2 regions of the Klebsiella sp. SYXHC3 genome follow, and region 2 is predicted to be linked to the other one. Evidence: predicted binding sites of a transcription regulator. Region 2 holds the regulator's gene; the other holds the start of a gene.
The links. Region 2 encodes PhoB, which activates phosphate uptake and scavenging genes when phosphate is short. Its sites were predicted from a motif close to CTGTCATAAAACTGNCNNAT; they were not measured.
Positions count from the first base shown of each region.

Region 1: pstS (phosphate ABC transporter substrate-binding protein PstS) is a predicted target of PhoB. The motif match lies at 2,581-2,600, and genes of this name have one in related genera.

Region 1 is NZ_JBXUNG010000002.1:28,072-35,410, forward strand. Features, by position in the region: gene glmU (bifunctional UDP-N-acetylglucosamine diphosphorylase/glucosamine-1-phosphate N-acetyltransferase GlmU) at 1-260, shown strand, start outside; gene glmS (glutamine--fructose-6-phosphate transaminase (isomerizing)) at 446-2,275, shown strand; gene pstS (phosphate ABC transporter substrate-binding protein PstS) at 2,687-3,727, shown strand; gene pstC (phosphate ABC transporter permease PstC) at 3,853-4,812, shown strand; gene pstA (phosphate ABC transporter permease PstA) at 4,812-5,702, shown strand; gene pstB (phosphate ABC transporter ATP-binding protein PstB) at 5,749-6,522, shown strand; gene phoU (phosphate signaling complex protein PhoU) at 6,572-7,297, shown strand.
Region 2 is NZ_JBXUNG010000003.1:113,569-120,907, forward strand. Features, by position in the region: gene sbcC (exonuclease subunit SbcC) at 16-3,150, opposite strand; gene sbcD (exonuclease subunit SbcD) at 3,147-4,349, opposite strand; gene phoB (phosphate response regulator transcription factor PhoB) at 4,569-5,258, shown strand; gene phoR (phosphate regulon sensor histidine kinase PhoR) at 5,280-6,575, shown strand; gene brnQ (branched-chain amino acid transporter carrier protein BrnQ) at 6,989-7,339, shown strand, end outside.

The DNA.
Region 1 (7,339 bases), on a different contig from region 2:
AAATTGGCGACAACGTTAATATCGGCGCGGGTACTATCACCTGTAACTATGATGGCGCAAATAAGCATAAAACGATCATCGGCGATGATGTGTTTGTCGGTTCTGATACGCAACTGGTCGCGCCGGTCAGCGTCGGTAATGGCGTGACGATTGCCGCGGGCACCACCGTCACGCGTAATATAGCTGACAACGAACTGGTGCTAAGTCGCGTGCCGCAGGTCCACAAACAGGGCTGGCAGCGACCGGTGAAGAAAAAGTAGTGATTAGATTGTCGCCGGGTGAGAGATCGCCCGGCAAACCAGGATGAGAGGATCAATATAGGTCCCCGTCCGCAGGCAGTACCATAAAAATAACCCCACTCTCTACAAGGCTCGGGGCGCCCGTAAAGGGCAAATACAGGTCAGCGACAACGCATGGCATATCGCCATTATCAGGAAATTTAACTATGTGTGGAATTGTTGGCGCAGTCGCGCAGCGTGATATTGCTGAAATCCTTCTCGAAGGTTTACGTCGTCTGGAATACCGTGGCTATGACTCTGCCGGTCTGGCTGTGGTCGATAACGAAGGTCATATGACCCGCGTTCGTCGTCTCGGTAAAGTTCAGATGCTGGCTCAGGCGGTAGAAGAGCAACCGTTACACGGCGGTACCGGGATTGCCCATACCCGCTGGGCGACGCACGGCGAGCCGTCTGAGAGCAATGCGCATCCGCATGTTTCTGAACATATTGCGGTGGTCCATAACGGGATCATCGAGAACCATGAGCCGCTGCGCGCCCTGCTGCAGTCTCGCGGCTATGTCTTCGTCTCTGAGACCGATACCGAAGTTATCGCGCATCTGGTGCACTGGGAGCTGGAACAGGGCGGTACCTTGCGTGAAGCCGTACTGCGTGCAATCCCGCAGCTGCGCGGCGCCTATGGTACGGTGATCATGGATACCCGCGATCCGGGGACGCTGCTGGCGGCACGCTCAGGCAGCCCGCTGGTCATTGGCCTGGGCATGGGCGAAAACTTTATCGCTTCTGACCAGCTGGCGCTGCTACCGGTGACCCGCCGCTTTATCTTCCTCGAAGAGGGTGATATTGCCGAAGTTACCCGTCGTACGGTGGTGATTTTCGATAAATCCGGCGCGGAAGTGAATCGCCAGGAGATCGAATCTAATCTGCAGTATGACGCCGGTGATAAGGGGATTTATCGCCACTATATGCAGAAAGAGATTTATGAGCAGCCGAACGCGATTAAGAACACCCTGACCGGGCGCATCAGCCATGGCGAGGTCGATCTCAGCGAGCTGGGGCCGAATGCCAACGCGCTGCTGTCGCAGGTTGAGCATATCCAGATTGTTGCCTGCGGAACCTCGTATAACTCCGGGATGGTCTCCCGTTACTGGTTCGAAGCGTTAGCCGGCGTGCCGTGCGATGTCGAGATTGCTTCGGAATTCCGCTACCGCAAATCCGCGGTGCGCCGCAACAGCCTGATGATCACCCTCTCCCAGTCCGGTGAGACGGCGGATACTCTGGCGGCGCTGCGCCTCTCTAAAGAGCTTGGCTATCTGGGTTCGTTGGCCATCTGCAACGTTCCGGGCTCTTCGCTGGTGCGCGAGTCTGACCTGGCGTTGATGACCAAAGCCGGTACCGAAATCGGCGTGGCATCGACCAAAGCCTTTACCACTCAGCTGACCGTGCTGTTGATGCTGGTGGCGAAGCTGGCGCGTCTCAAGGGCCAGGATGCGGCTATCGAGCAGGATATCGTGCATGGCCTGCAGGCGCTGCCGAACCGTATCGAGCAGATGCTGTCGCAGGATAAGCGCATCGAACAGCTGGCGGAACGTTTCTCCGATAAGCATCACGCGCTGTTCCTTGGCCGCGGCGATCAGTACCCGATCGCGCTGGAAGGGGCGCTGAAGCTGAAAGAGATCTCCTACATTCATGCTGAAGCTTATGCGGCGGGCGAGCTGAAACACGGCCCGCTGGCGCTGATTGATGCCGAAATGCCGGTCATCGTTGTGGCGCCGAACAACGAACTGTTGGAAAAACTAAAATCCAATATTGAAGAAGTTCGCGCCCGCGGCGGTGAACTGTACGTCTTCGCCGATGGAGACGCCGGTTTCAGCGGCAGCGACAACATGCACATCATCGAGATGCCACATGTCGAAGAGGTGATTGCGCCGATCTTCTACACCGTGCCGCTGCAGCTGCTGGCTTATCACGTTGCGCTGATCAAAGGCACCGACGTTGACCAGCCGCGTAACCTGGCGAAATCGGTGACCGTAGAGTAATCAGGCTGTACGGACCGACACTCTTGTGAGTGACGCTATAATCCGGTATTTCTGCAAGGGATACCGGATTTTTTTATCAGCTATCAGCGGTTGATTGTGTGTTTGCGGATAGCGTTACCGCCATTGCTTATAAAAAACCATCTTTTTAGGAGTGAGTTGCCCAACATCTCAACGTTGCCAGATGATTTTACGCTATCCATAATCATGTAATAAAAGCCAAATCTTCCTGTCATATGACCAAAAGATAAAATCGTAATTCATTGATATAATTTATTTTATTTTGGCTTGTCTTACATTGCCCTGGCATGTCATAAAACTGTCATAATTCGTACATTTTACTGTCACCTGTTTGTCCTATTTTGCTCACCATAGCTTCGAAACAACGGTTTACGAATCCCAGCAGGAGACATTATGAACGTTATGCGTACCACCGTCGCAACAGTTGTCGCCGCGACCTTATCGATGAGCGCTTTCTCTGCTTTCGCAGCAGCAAGCCTGACTGGCGCAGGTGCAACTTTCCCTGCTCCGGTGTATGCCAAATGGGCTGATACCTATCAGAAAGAAACGGGCAATAAAGTTAACTACCAGGGTATCGGTTCCTCTGGCGGCGTTAAACAGATTATTGCCAACACCGTGGATTTCGGTGCTTCTGATGCTCCTCTGGCTGATGACAAACTGGCGCAGGAAGGCCTGTTCCAGTTCCCGACCGTTATCGGCGGCGTGGTGCTGGCGGTTAACCTGCCGGGCGTTAAATCCGGCGAGCTGGTGCTCGATGGTAAAACCCTCGGCGACATCTATCTGGGCAAAATCAAAAAATGGGATGACGAAGCGATCGCTAAACTCAACCCTGGCCTGAAGCTGCCGGCTCAGAACATCGCCGTGGTTCGCCGTGCGGATGGTTCCGGTACTTCCTTCGTCTTCACCAGCTATCTGGCGAAAGTGAACGAAGAGTGGAAATCTAAAATTGGCGCAGGCTCTACCGTAAACTGGCCAACCGGCCTGGGCGGTAAAGGCAACGACGGTATCGCAGCCTTCGTTCAGCGTCTGCCGGGCGCTATCGGCTACGTCGAGTATGCTTACGCTAAGCAGAATAACCTGGCCTACACCAAACTGCTGTCCGCTGACGGCAAACCGGTCAGCCCGACGGAAGATAACTTCGCTAATGCGGCGAAAGGTATCGACTGGAGCAAGTCCTTCGCTCAGGACCTGACTAACCAGAAAGGTGAAAATGCATGGCCGATCACCTCAACCACTTTCATCCTCGTCCACAAGGCTTCCAATAAGCCGGAGAATACCGCGGAAGTGCTGAAGTTCTTCGACTGGGCATACAAAAACGGCGGCAAAGAAGCGAATGCGCTGGATTACGCCAGTCTGCCGGACAGCGTGGTTGAGCAGGTTCGCGCCGCATGGAAAACCAACGTGAAAGACAGCAGCGGTAAAGCGCTGTACTAATACCCGCGGAATGTCGAGCTGCCGGCTAGCTTCCAGCAGCTCGAATTATTTCGGGTATAGCATTACCTTTGCCCGTAAGCTCAGTAAAATGCTGGCTTTTTGGGCCCGAACTTAAAGAGTAACCTATGGCTGCAACCAAGCCGGCATTCAACCCTCCGGGGAAAAAGGGTGACATGATCTTCAGCGCGCTGGTGAAACTGGCTGCGCTGATTGTGCTATTGATGCTGGGTGGCATCATCGTTTCCCTCATCATCTCTTCATGGCCAAGTATTCAGAAATTTGGCTTTTCCTTTTTGTGGACCAAAGAGTGGGATGCGCCGAATGAAATCTTCGGTGCGCTGGTACCGATTTACGGGACTCTGGTTACCTCAATTATCGCGTTGTTGATCGCCGTTCCGGTGAGCTTCGGCATCGCGCTGTTCCTGACTGAACTCTCCCCGGCCTGGCTAAAACGCCCGCTGGGTATCGCTATTGAGCTGCTGGCGGCAATCCCGAGTATCGTATACGGCATGTGGGGCCTGTTTATTTTTGCCCCGCTGTTTGCGACTTACTTCCAGGAACCAGTCGGCAACGTCCTTTCGACGATCCCGTTTGTCGGCGCGCTGTTTGCCGGCCCGGCGTTCGGTATCGGCATCCTGGCGGCCGGCGTCATTCTGGCCATCATGATCATTCCTTATATCGCCGCCGTAATGCGTGACGTCTTCGAGCAGACGCCGGTGATGATGAAAGAGTCCGCATATGGGATCGGCTGCACCACGTGGGAGGTAATTTGGCGCATCGTGCTGCCGTTCACCAAAAACGGGGTGATTGGCGGCGTCATGCTCGGCCTGGGCCGCGCGCTGGGTGAAACCATGGCCGTCACCTTTATTATCGGTAACACCTATCAGCTCGACAGCGCTTCACTGTATATGCCGGGCAACAGTATTACCTCGGCGCTGGCCAATGAATTCGCGGAAGCGGAAAGCGGCCTGCACGTAGCGGCGCTGATGGAACTGGGTCTGATCCTGTTCGTTATCACCTTTATCGTTCTGGCCGCGTCGAAGTTCATGATTATGCGTCTCGCTAAGAACGAGGGGGCACGCTAATGGCAACGATCGAATTGCAAACCACCGCCGCGCTGGCAGAATCCCGTCGCAAGATGCAGGCTAAGCGCCGCCTGAAGAACCGTATCGCTCTGACCCTGTCGATGGCGACCATGGCGTTTGGCCTCTTCTGGCTTATCTGGATCCTGATGTCGACCATTACGCGTGGCATCGACGGCATGAGTCTGGCGCTGTTTACCGAAATGACGCCGCCGCCGAATACCGCGGGCGGCGGTCTGGCGAACGCCCTGGCGGGCAGCGGCCTGCTGATCCTGTGGGCGACCGTTTTTGGTACGCCGCTTGGCATCATGGCCGGTATCTATCTGGCGGAGTACGGCAGAAAGTCGGTACTGGCGGAAATCATCCGCTTTATTAACGATATTCTGCTTTCCGCGCCATCTATCGTCGTGGGGCTGTTCGTCTACACCATCGTGGTGGCGCAGATGCAGCACTTCTCCGGCTGGGCGGGCGTTATCGCGCTGGCGCTGCTGCAGGTGCCAATCGTGATTCGTACCACTGAAAACATGCTGAAGCTGGTGCCGGATAGCCTGCGTGAAGCAGCCTATGCGCTGGGGACGCCGAAATGGAAGATGATTTCCGCGATCACCCTTAAGGCGTCGGTATCCGGCATTATGACCGGTATCCTGCTGGCCATTGCCCGTATCGCCGGGGAGACGGCGCCGCTGCTGTTCACCGCGCTCTCCAACCAGTTCTGGAGCACCGATATGATGCAGCCGATCGCCAACCTGCCGGTGACCATTTTTAAATTTGCCATGAGTCCGTTCGCGGAATGGCAGCAACTGGCATGGGCCGGGGTATTGATTATCACCCTGTGCGTCTTGCTGCTGAATATTCTGGCGCGCGTTGTCTTCGCGAAGAAGAAACACGGTTAATTTTTGCGGCGCGGCCTAAGCGGCGCCGAATGAGGAAGAGATTGAGATGAGTATGGTGAACGCGAATCCGGGTAAAATTTCAGTTCGTGACCTGAACTTCTACTACGGCAAATTCCATGCCCTGAAGAACATCAACCTGGATATCGCTAAGAACCAGGTGACGGCGTTTATCGGCCCGTCAGGCTGCGGTAAATCCACTCTGCTGCGTACGTTCAACAAGATGTTTGAGCTGTACCCGGAGCAGCGTGCGGAAGGCGAAATTCTGCTGGATGGCGACAATATTCTCACCAATACCCAGGATATCGCGCTGCTGCGCGCGAAGGTGGGGATGGTATTCCAGAAGCCGACGCCGTTTCCGATGTCCATCTACGACAACATCGCCTTCGGCGTGCGCCTGTTCGAGAAGCTGTCGCGCGCCGATATGGACGAGCGCGTGCAGTGGGCGTTGACCAAAGCCGCATTATGGAATGAAACCAAAGATAAACTGCACCAGAGCGGGTATTCTCTCTCCGGTGGTCAGCAGCAGCGTCTGTGTATCGCCCGCGGTATCGCGATTCGCCCGGAAGTGCTGCTGCTCGATGAACCTTGCTCAGCGCTGGACCCGATCTCCACCGGGCGCATCGAGGAGCTTATCACCGAGTTGAAGCAGGATTACACCGTCGTTATCGTTACCCACAACATGCAGCAGGCTGCGCGTTGTTCCGACCATACGGCATTTATGTATCTTGGCGAGCTGATTGAATTCAGCAACACGGACGATCTGTTTACCAAGCCCGCTAAGAAGCAAACTGAAGATTATATTACTGGCCGCTACGGTTGATTGCCCTTCTGCTTTCAGGTGCTAACCCGATGGGCAATCAGGAGACATCATGGATAACTTAAATCTTAATAAACATATTTCCGGCCAGTTCAACGCAGAACTGGAGTACATTCGCACCCAGGTAATGACCATGGGTGGGCTGGTGGAGCAACAGCTTTCTGATGCGATCACCGCGATGCACAATCAGGACAGCGATCTGGCGAAGCGCGTAATCGATGGCGATAAGCAGGTCAATATGATGGAAGTGGCGATCGACGAGGCCTGCGTGCGCATCATCGCTAAACGTCAGCCGACCGCCAGCGACCTGCGGCTGGTGATGGCGATCATCAAGACTATCGCCGAGCTGGAACGTATTGGCGACGTGGCGGATAAAATCTGCCGTACCGCGCTGGAGAAGTTTTCCCAGCAGCACCAGCCGCTGCTGGTGAGCCTGGAGTCGCTAGGCCGCCATACCGTACAGATGCTGCATGATGTGCTGGATGCCTTTGCGCGTATGGATCTTGATGAAGCGGTACGTATCTATCGCGAAGACAAGAAAGTCGATCAGGAATATGAAGGCATCGTGCGTCAACTGATGACCTATATGATGGAAGATTCACGTACTATTCCGAGCGTTCTGACCGCGCTGTTCTGCGCGCGCTCCATCGAGCGTATCGGCGATCGCTGCCAGAATATCTGCGAATATATTTTCTACTTCGTTAAAGGCCAGGATTTCCGTCACGTAGGCGGCGACGAACTGGATAAACTACTCGCGGGTAAAGATCCGAAAGAGTAAAAATCATGGTGGCCGATTCTGGTAAAGGAAATTATCAGAATC
Region 2 (7,339 bases):
GATGAGGGGAAGACTTCACTCCACCGCAAACGCTTTTTCCAACCGGCTGTATCCCAGACCGTTTATCTTCTTCACTTTAATCTGCACCGGGATGCGCTCTTTCATCGCCTCGACGTGGCTAATCACGCCAATCACTTTGCCGCTGGCGTTAAGCGCGTCGAGCGCATCCAGCGCGGTATCCAGCGTTTCGCTATCGAGGGTGCCGAATCCTTCATCAAGGAATAGCGAATCAATCCGCGTTTTATGGCTCACCAGGTCAGATAGCGCCAGCGCCAGCGCGAGGCTCACAAGGAAGCTTTCGCCGCCGGAAAGCGTGCGGGTATCGCGCACCGCGTCGGCCTGCCAGGTGTCCACCACTTCCAGCTCCAGCGCCTCGCTGGCTTTACGTTGCAACAAATAGCGGCCATGCAGGCGGTTGAGCTGCTGGTTAGCCAGCCACACCAGATTATCCAGCGTCAGCCCCTGGGCGAATTTACGGAACTTATCGCCTTCTTTTGAACCGATGAGCGCATTCAGCCAGGCCCAGTCTTCGACCTGCTGCGCGGCTTGTTCCATCTGCTGACGTAATGATTGCTGGCGCTGTTGGTTATCGCTGTTTTGCTTCAACTGCTGGCGGATCTCACCCTGACGGGCGCTGTTTTCCCGCAACTGGCGTGCCAGTTGCTCCAGCCTATTCTCTAGCTGCTCCAGCGGCTGGTTAATATCAATATCGGCGGGCGGCTGTTGCTGATGGCGTTCAAGCGACGTCTGCGCCCGCAGGGCCAGCGTTTGGTTCTGCTGAACTTCTTTTTCCAGCGTCTGCTTGAGTTGTTCCAGCCGCTGGCGGGTTGCCTCGTCAAGCAAAGCGGCAAGAAAGGCCGCTTGGTCGGCAAACGGGCTGGCGGCCAGCGCGGCAGTAAACTGCTTTTCGCTTTCCTTCACCTGTGCCTGCTGCTGGCTTTCTTGCTGGCCCAGCGTTTGCCACTGGCTCTGTAGCGCCAGGCAATCATCATGCACCTGCCGCCAGCCCTCCAGCGGCGCGGGATCCGCGGCTTCCGTTGACTCAGGCAGGGTTTCCAGCAGCGGCGTTAGCTGCTGGCGCTGTTCCTGCAGCGCGGCGGCTTCATTTTGTTTCGCCTGCCAGCCGCGGGTTTCGGCTTCACGCTGGGCCAGCCAGTCGTTAGCCTCCGCGGCAGGCGGCAGCGCCAGGGTATAAACGTCCAGCTCCGCCTGCAGCGCGCGACGGCGCTGTTCGAGATCCTGCTGTAACTGCTGCAGCTGCAGCTGGCTCTCCTGCTGTTGCGCCTGCCAGGCCAGCCGTTGTTGATGCTGATACAGCTGCTGTTCATGCTGCTGTTGGCTATCCAGCCAGCCGGCAATATCATCCTGCGGCGTCAGCGTAATCGCTAATTCCGCGAGGGTGGCTTGCCATTGAGAGGTGAGCGCTTGCTCCTGCTGCAGAAGCGATGTTTTCTCGTCAGCGTCTTTTTGTTGTTGTTTAAGCAACGCTTCAAGCTGGCCGCGCAGCTGCGCGCCTTCTTCCGCCAGCTGTCGCACGTCACGCTCCAGCGCGTCGCGGCGAGTTTGGTTGATGCCGGGCACCAGCGCCTGGTATTCCGCGACCGCCGGATGATGTTCAGAACCGCACAGTGGACAAGGCGCGCCCGGCTGCAGGCGGGCGCGCTCGGCTTCCAGCCCGGCGATACGCGCTTCCAGTTCGCAGATGGCTTTTACATCGCTGAGCTGTTGATTTTTTTCCTTCCACGCCTGACGACGCTGTTGTAGCGCGGCTTCAAGCTTCTCTTTTTCCTGCTGTGAGGCGTTTTCCGCGCTCTGTAGCTGCCGCAGACGCAGGAACAGCGGCTGCAGCTGGCGATGGAGGGTTGAGAGCTGCTGGCGCAGCGGGCGGGCGGCGGCATGCTGTGTCAGCTCGCGGCTGACCTGTTCTCCATCCAGAGTCAGCGCAGTGGCCGGCAATTCGCCGAGCTTACGGCTGGCATCCTGCAGGCGCTGCTGTAGCGTCAACTCTTGCTGAGCGTCGCGGTTAAGCTGCTGGAAGGTGGCTTTCCAGCCTGCCAGCGCCGTGCTCCACTGCTGGAATCGCTCGTGCGCTTTAAGCCACTCATTTAACGATTGCTGGCTGGATTCTAGTTGAGCCAGACGTTGTTGGGCAGCCAGGCGGATCCCGGCGCGACGGCGCAGGCTGTCCTGTAAGCGAGTATTTACTTCCTCAACCTGACGGCGAGTTTGCGCCAGCGCGCTACTGTGTTCCTGCAGCCGCGACCATAATGGACGCAGTTGCTCTGCCGGCTGCGCGGTTTGTAGCGCCGCCAGCTGCGGCGCGGCGGCTTCCTGCGCCAGCAGCGCCTGCTGTAAAGCAGCCTGCGCCTGGGTGGCTTCCGCGTTTAGCTCCTGACGGCGGCGCAGCCACTGTAGGCCATTTTGCTGGCAGGTCTGTTCGGCAAGCTGCTGCTGTTCTTCAGCAGTAAGTACTTGCAAACTTTGCTGTAACGCCTGCTGCTGCTCATCATTTAACAGTACGACGCCGGAGGCCTGCGCCTGCAGCTTTTCCAGCTCAATGCGGGCGAGTTTATGTTTTTCAAAGACCTGCGCGGAAATTTGCCCGTAAATTTCAGTCCCGGTCAGCTCTTCCAGCAGCTCGGCGCGCTCTTTCGGTTTGGCATTGAGGAAAGCGGCGAATTGCCCCTGCGAAAGCAGCATTGAACGGGTAAAGCGCCCATAGTCGAGGCCGGTAATTGATGCCGTCAGCTCCAGTTTATCTTTGACCTTGTCGGCAAGAATTTTCCCGTCGTCGCAGCGCGCCAGCTCAACGCGCGGCGCCTGTAGATTGCCATCCGGCTGGTTGCGGGCGCGGTTCTGGCTCCAGAAGGCGCGATAGGCGGTGCCCCGGACCTCAAATTCAACTTCCGCCAGGCACTCGGCGGTGTCGCGGGTCATCAGATCGTTTTGCGATTGCGATACGCTGCTCAGGCGCGGCGTTTCGTGGTACAGCGCGAGACAGATAGCATCTAACAGGGTGGTTTTCCCGGCGCCGGTCGGCCCGGTAATCGCGAATAACCCATTGCTGGCGAACGGTTCAGCGGTAAAGTCGATTTTCCATTCGCCTTTCAGCGAGTTAAGGTTTTTCAGGCGTAGGCTCAGGATTCTCACAGGCGTTCCTCACCGTTCAGGCTATGCAGCGTTTCCGTAAACAGTTGCTCCAGCCGCTGTTGCTGTGGAGCATCAAGAGTTTCCAGCGCCAGGCGGCGGGCAAACACCTCTTCGACCTGCAGTTCGCTCAGCGTTTCCCGCTGAACGCCGGCCAGAATGCGTTCACGCTGGGCGCGACTGCGACGCACCAGCAGCACTTCCACCGGCAGCGATTCGGTCTGCTGCTGAATTTTTCTTTGGATATCGTGCAGGTATTCATCGCTGGTGATTTCGATATCCAGCCATACCGGCGGCTGCTGCGCGCTATCCTGCCACTGCTGAAGTTGTTCGGTGATGCTGGCGAAATCGCCTTTCAGTACCGCCAGCGGCTGGGTGATCGGCACCGTTAGCGGGGTGACTTCACTGAGCTTGCCCTCGCTGAATGAGACCAGATTAACGCTTTTGTTTTTTCCGGTTTCATCAAAACTCAGCGGCAGCGGCGAACCGCTGTAGCGAATATGCTCGCAGCCGCCAACCAACTGGGCGCGATGAATATGGCCGAGCGCGATGTAATCGGCGGGCGGAAAGCGGTTGGCCGGGAAGGCGTCGAGGGTGCCGATATAGATTTCACGGACCGCGTCGCTTTTGCTGGCGCCGACGGTGGTGAGGTGGCCGCTGGCAATAATCGGTAGTGCCCGTTCGCCGCGCAGATCGCAGGCCTGCTGATATTGCTGCTGATAGTAGTCGCTGATGGCGGTGAGCAACTGCTGCTGTTTTTCGCCGCTGGAGTGGCCAGCCTGGCTGACCACCAGTTCGCGCGGGCGCAAAAACGGCACCGGGCAGAAGACCGCGCCGGGCTCGCCGTCGCGCCGCGGCAAGATAAAGGGCGCGTGGCCGGCGTTGGCGACCACGGTGGTTTTCAGAAAGGCGAGAATTTCGCGCGACTCGTTTAACGTCGCTACCGAATCGTGGTTGCCCGCCAGCACCACCAACTGGCAGCCGGTTTGCTGCAGCTGAACGACAAAACGGTTATACAGTTCGCGGGCGTAGCTCGGCGGAGAGCCGGTATCAAAAATATCGCCAGCGACGATAATGGCATCCACCTCGTGTTCCTGCGCGCGCGCCAGCAGCCAGTCGAGAAAGGCGGCGTGTTCGTCCGCGCGGCTTTTGCTATAGAAGTTCTGGCCGAGGTGCCAGTCGGAGGTATGAAGGATGCGCATAAAAATTCCGTTGCGATAAAAGCCAGGCGGCCATTATAACGTCGATCCCGCCGCCCGTATTCCTTTTGCCATATTACCGCGAGACTGGATGCGTTAAGTGCGTGTCATCATTCAAAATCCGCATTCATCAGACGGTCATTTTTTCATAAATCTGTCACAAATCTGACGCATAATGGCCGCGCACTTCTATACTGATGGCTAAAAAACACAGGGTAAATAATGGCGAGAAGAATTCTGGTCGTTGAAGATGAAGCTCCAATCCGCGAAATGGTCTGCTTTGTTCTGGAGCAAAACGGCTTTCAGCCCGTCGAGGCGGAAGATTTTGACAGTGCGGTGAATCAACTCAATGAACCCTGGCCCGATTTGATTCTCCTTGACTGGATGTTGCCGGGCGGATCGGGGCTACAGTTTATTAAACAGCTTAAGCGCGAAGCGATGACCCGCGATATTCCGGTGGTGATGCTGACGGCGCGCGGCGAAGAAGAAGATCGCGTTCGCGGTCTGGAAACCGGTGCGGATGATTACATTACCAAACCGTTTTCGCCGAAGGAGCTGGTGGCGCGAATTAAGGCGGTGATGCGGCGTATTTCGCCAATGGCGGTCGAAGAGGTGATTGAGATGCAGGGGCTGAGCCTGGATCCCTCCTCGCATCGCGTCATGACCGGTGAAAACCCGCTGGATATGGGGCCGACCGAGTTTAAATTATTACACTTCTTTATGACCCACCCGGAACGCGTATACAGCCGTGAACAGCTGCTGAATCACGTTTGGGGAACCAACGTTTACGTTGAAGACCGGACGGTGGATGTGCATATTCGCCGCCTGCGCAAAGCGCTGGAACATAGCGGCCATGACCGGATGGTACAGACGGTTCGCGGCACGGGATATCGTTTCTCCGCCCGTTTCTGAATTTTGACAGGAGTGTGACCCGTGCTGGAACGGCTGTCATGGAAAAGGCTGGCGCTTGAGCTTTTCTTATGTTGTATACCGGCCCTGATCCTCGGGGCGTTTTTCGGTCATCTGCCGTGGTTTTTACTGGCGGCGGTGACCGGATTGCTTATTTGGCATTTCTGGAATTTGTTACGTCTGTCGTGGTGGCTGTGGGTCGATCGCAGTATGACGCCGCCGCCGGGAAGCGGCAGTTGGGAACCGCTGCTGTATGGTCTGCATCAAATGCAGATGCGTAATAAAAAACGTCGTCGCGAACTGGGAAGCCTCATCAAGCGCTTTCGCAGCGGGGCGGAATCCTTACCCGATGCGGTGGTGCTGACCACCGAAGAGGGCGCCATCTTCTGGTGTAACGGCCTGGCGCAACAAATCCTTAATCTACGCTGGCCGGACGATAGCGGGCAGAATATCCTCAACCTGCTGCGCTACCCAGAGTTTGCTAACTATCTGAAAAACCGTGATTTCACCAAGCCCCTTAATCTGGTGCTCAATAACGCCCGTCATCTGGAAATTCGCGTGATGCCTTATAGCGATAAACAGTGGTTGATGGTGGCGCGCGATGTCACGCAAATGCACCAGTTGGAAGGCGCGCGGCGCAACTTTTTCGCCAACGTCAGCCACGAGCTGCGCACGCCGCTCACCGTACTGCAGGGTTATCTCGAGATGATGCAGGAGCAGGTGCTGGAAGGGCCGACGCGGGAAAAAGCGCTGCATACCATGCGTGAGCAAACGCAGCGGATGGAAGGGTTGGTGAAGCAGTTGCTGACGCTCTCGCGTATTGAAGCCGCGCCGGTGCTGGCGATGAATGATAAAATCGACGTCCCGATGATGCTGCGGGTGGTTGAGCGCGAGGCGCAAACCCTCAGCCAGGGTAAGCATCAGCTGCACTTTAGCGTCGATGAAACTCTCCAGGTGATGGGCAACGAAGAGCAGTTGCGCAGCGCGATTTCCAATCTGGTGTACAACGCCGTTAACCATACGCCAGCGGGAACTGAGATTCACGTCAGCTGGCAGCGGGCGCCACACGGCGCGCTGTTTAGCGTTGAGGACAACGGCCCTGGCATCGGGCCTGAACATCTCCCCCGGTTGACCGAGCGGTTCTACCGCGTCGACAAGGCGCGCTCCCGGCAAACCGGCGGCAGCGGTTTAGGGCTGGCTATTGTGAAACATGCGGTTAGCCATCACGAAAGCCGGCTGGAAATCGAAAGTACGGTCGGGAAGGGAACGCGCTTTAGCTTCCTGTTGCCGGAACGTTTAATTGCCAAAAATGTCGCCTGAGGCGGCGTCTGTCAGCTTTCCTTGCCAATGACCAGCTTCGGCTGGTCATTTTCATTTGCAGTCAACTTTTCGTTGCGTATTAAACGAACGCCTGGTTATTTATTGTTCGCATGATTAGCCACGCGTTTTGCGTCGTTATGGTCAATTAATCCAGGTTCAAAATCATAGTTAGCATAATCATCTGGTTTTACGATCCCACCTTGCTTTAAAACGTTATAAGCGTTTAAATTGCCCCCTATGCAGTCCCGGTAAGACTGCTTTTGCGTGGTAATTCAAAAAACAATTCTTTTCCACGCCGCTTCGAGAGCATATCTCGCTGAGTTTACAGGCAATGGCCGCTGTATCATCCCGAAAGGAAGGCACGGTATTTTTCCGTTTTTTACAACACCACATCCACAGGCAGTAATGAATTTATGACCCATCAGTTAAAATCTCGCGACATCATCGCGCTGGGCTTTATGACCTTCGCGCTGTTCGTTGGCGCAGGCAACATTATCTTCCCTCCGATGGTTGGCTTACAGGCCGGCGAACACGTCTGGACCGCAGCCATTGGCTTCCTGATTACCGCCGTGGGTTTGCCGGTGCTAACGGTAGTCGCGCTGGCGAAAGTCGGCGGCGGCGTTGAGCGTCTGAGCTCGCCAATCGGCAAAGTTGCGGGCATTCTGCTGGCCGTGGTGTGCTACCTGGCGGTTGGGCCGCTGTTCGCGACCCCGCGTACCGCCACCGTTTCATTTGAAGTGGGGATTGCTCCGCTGACCGGCGAC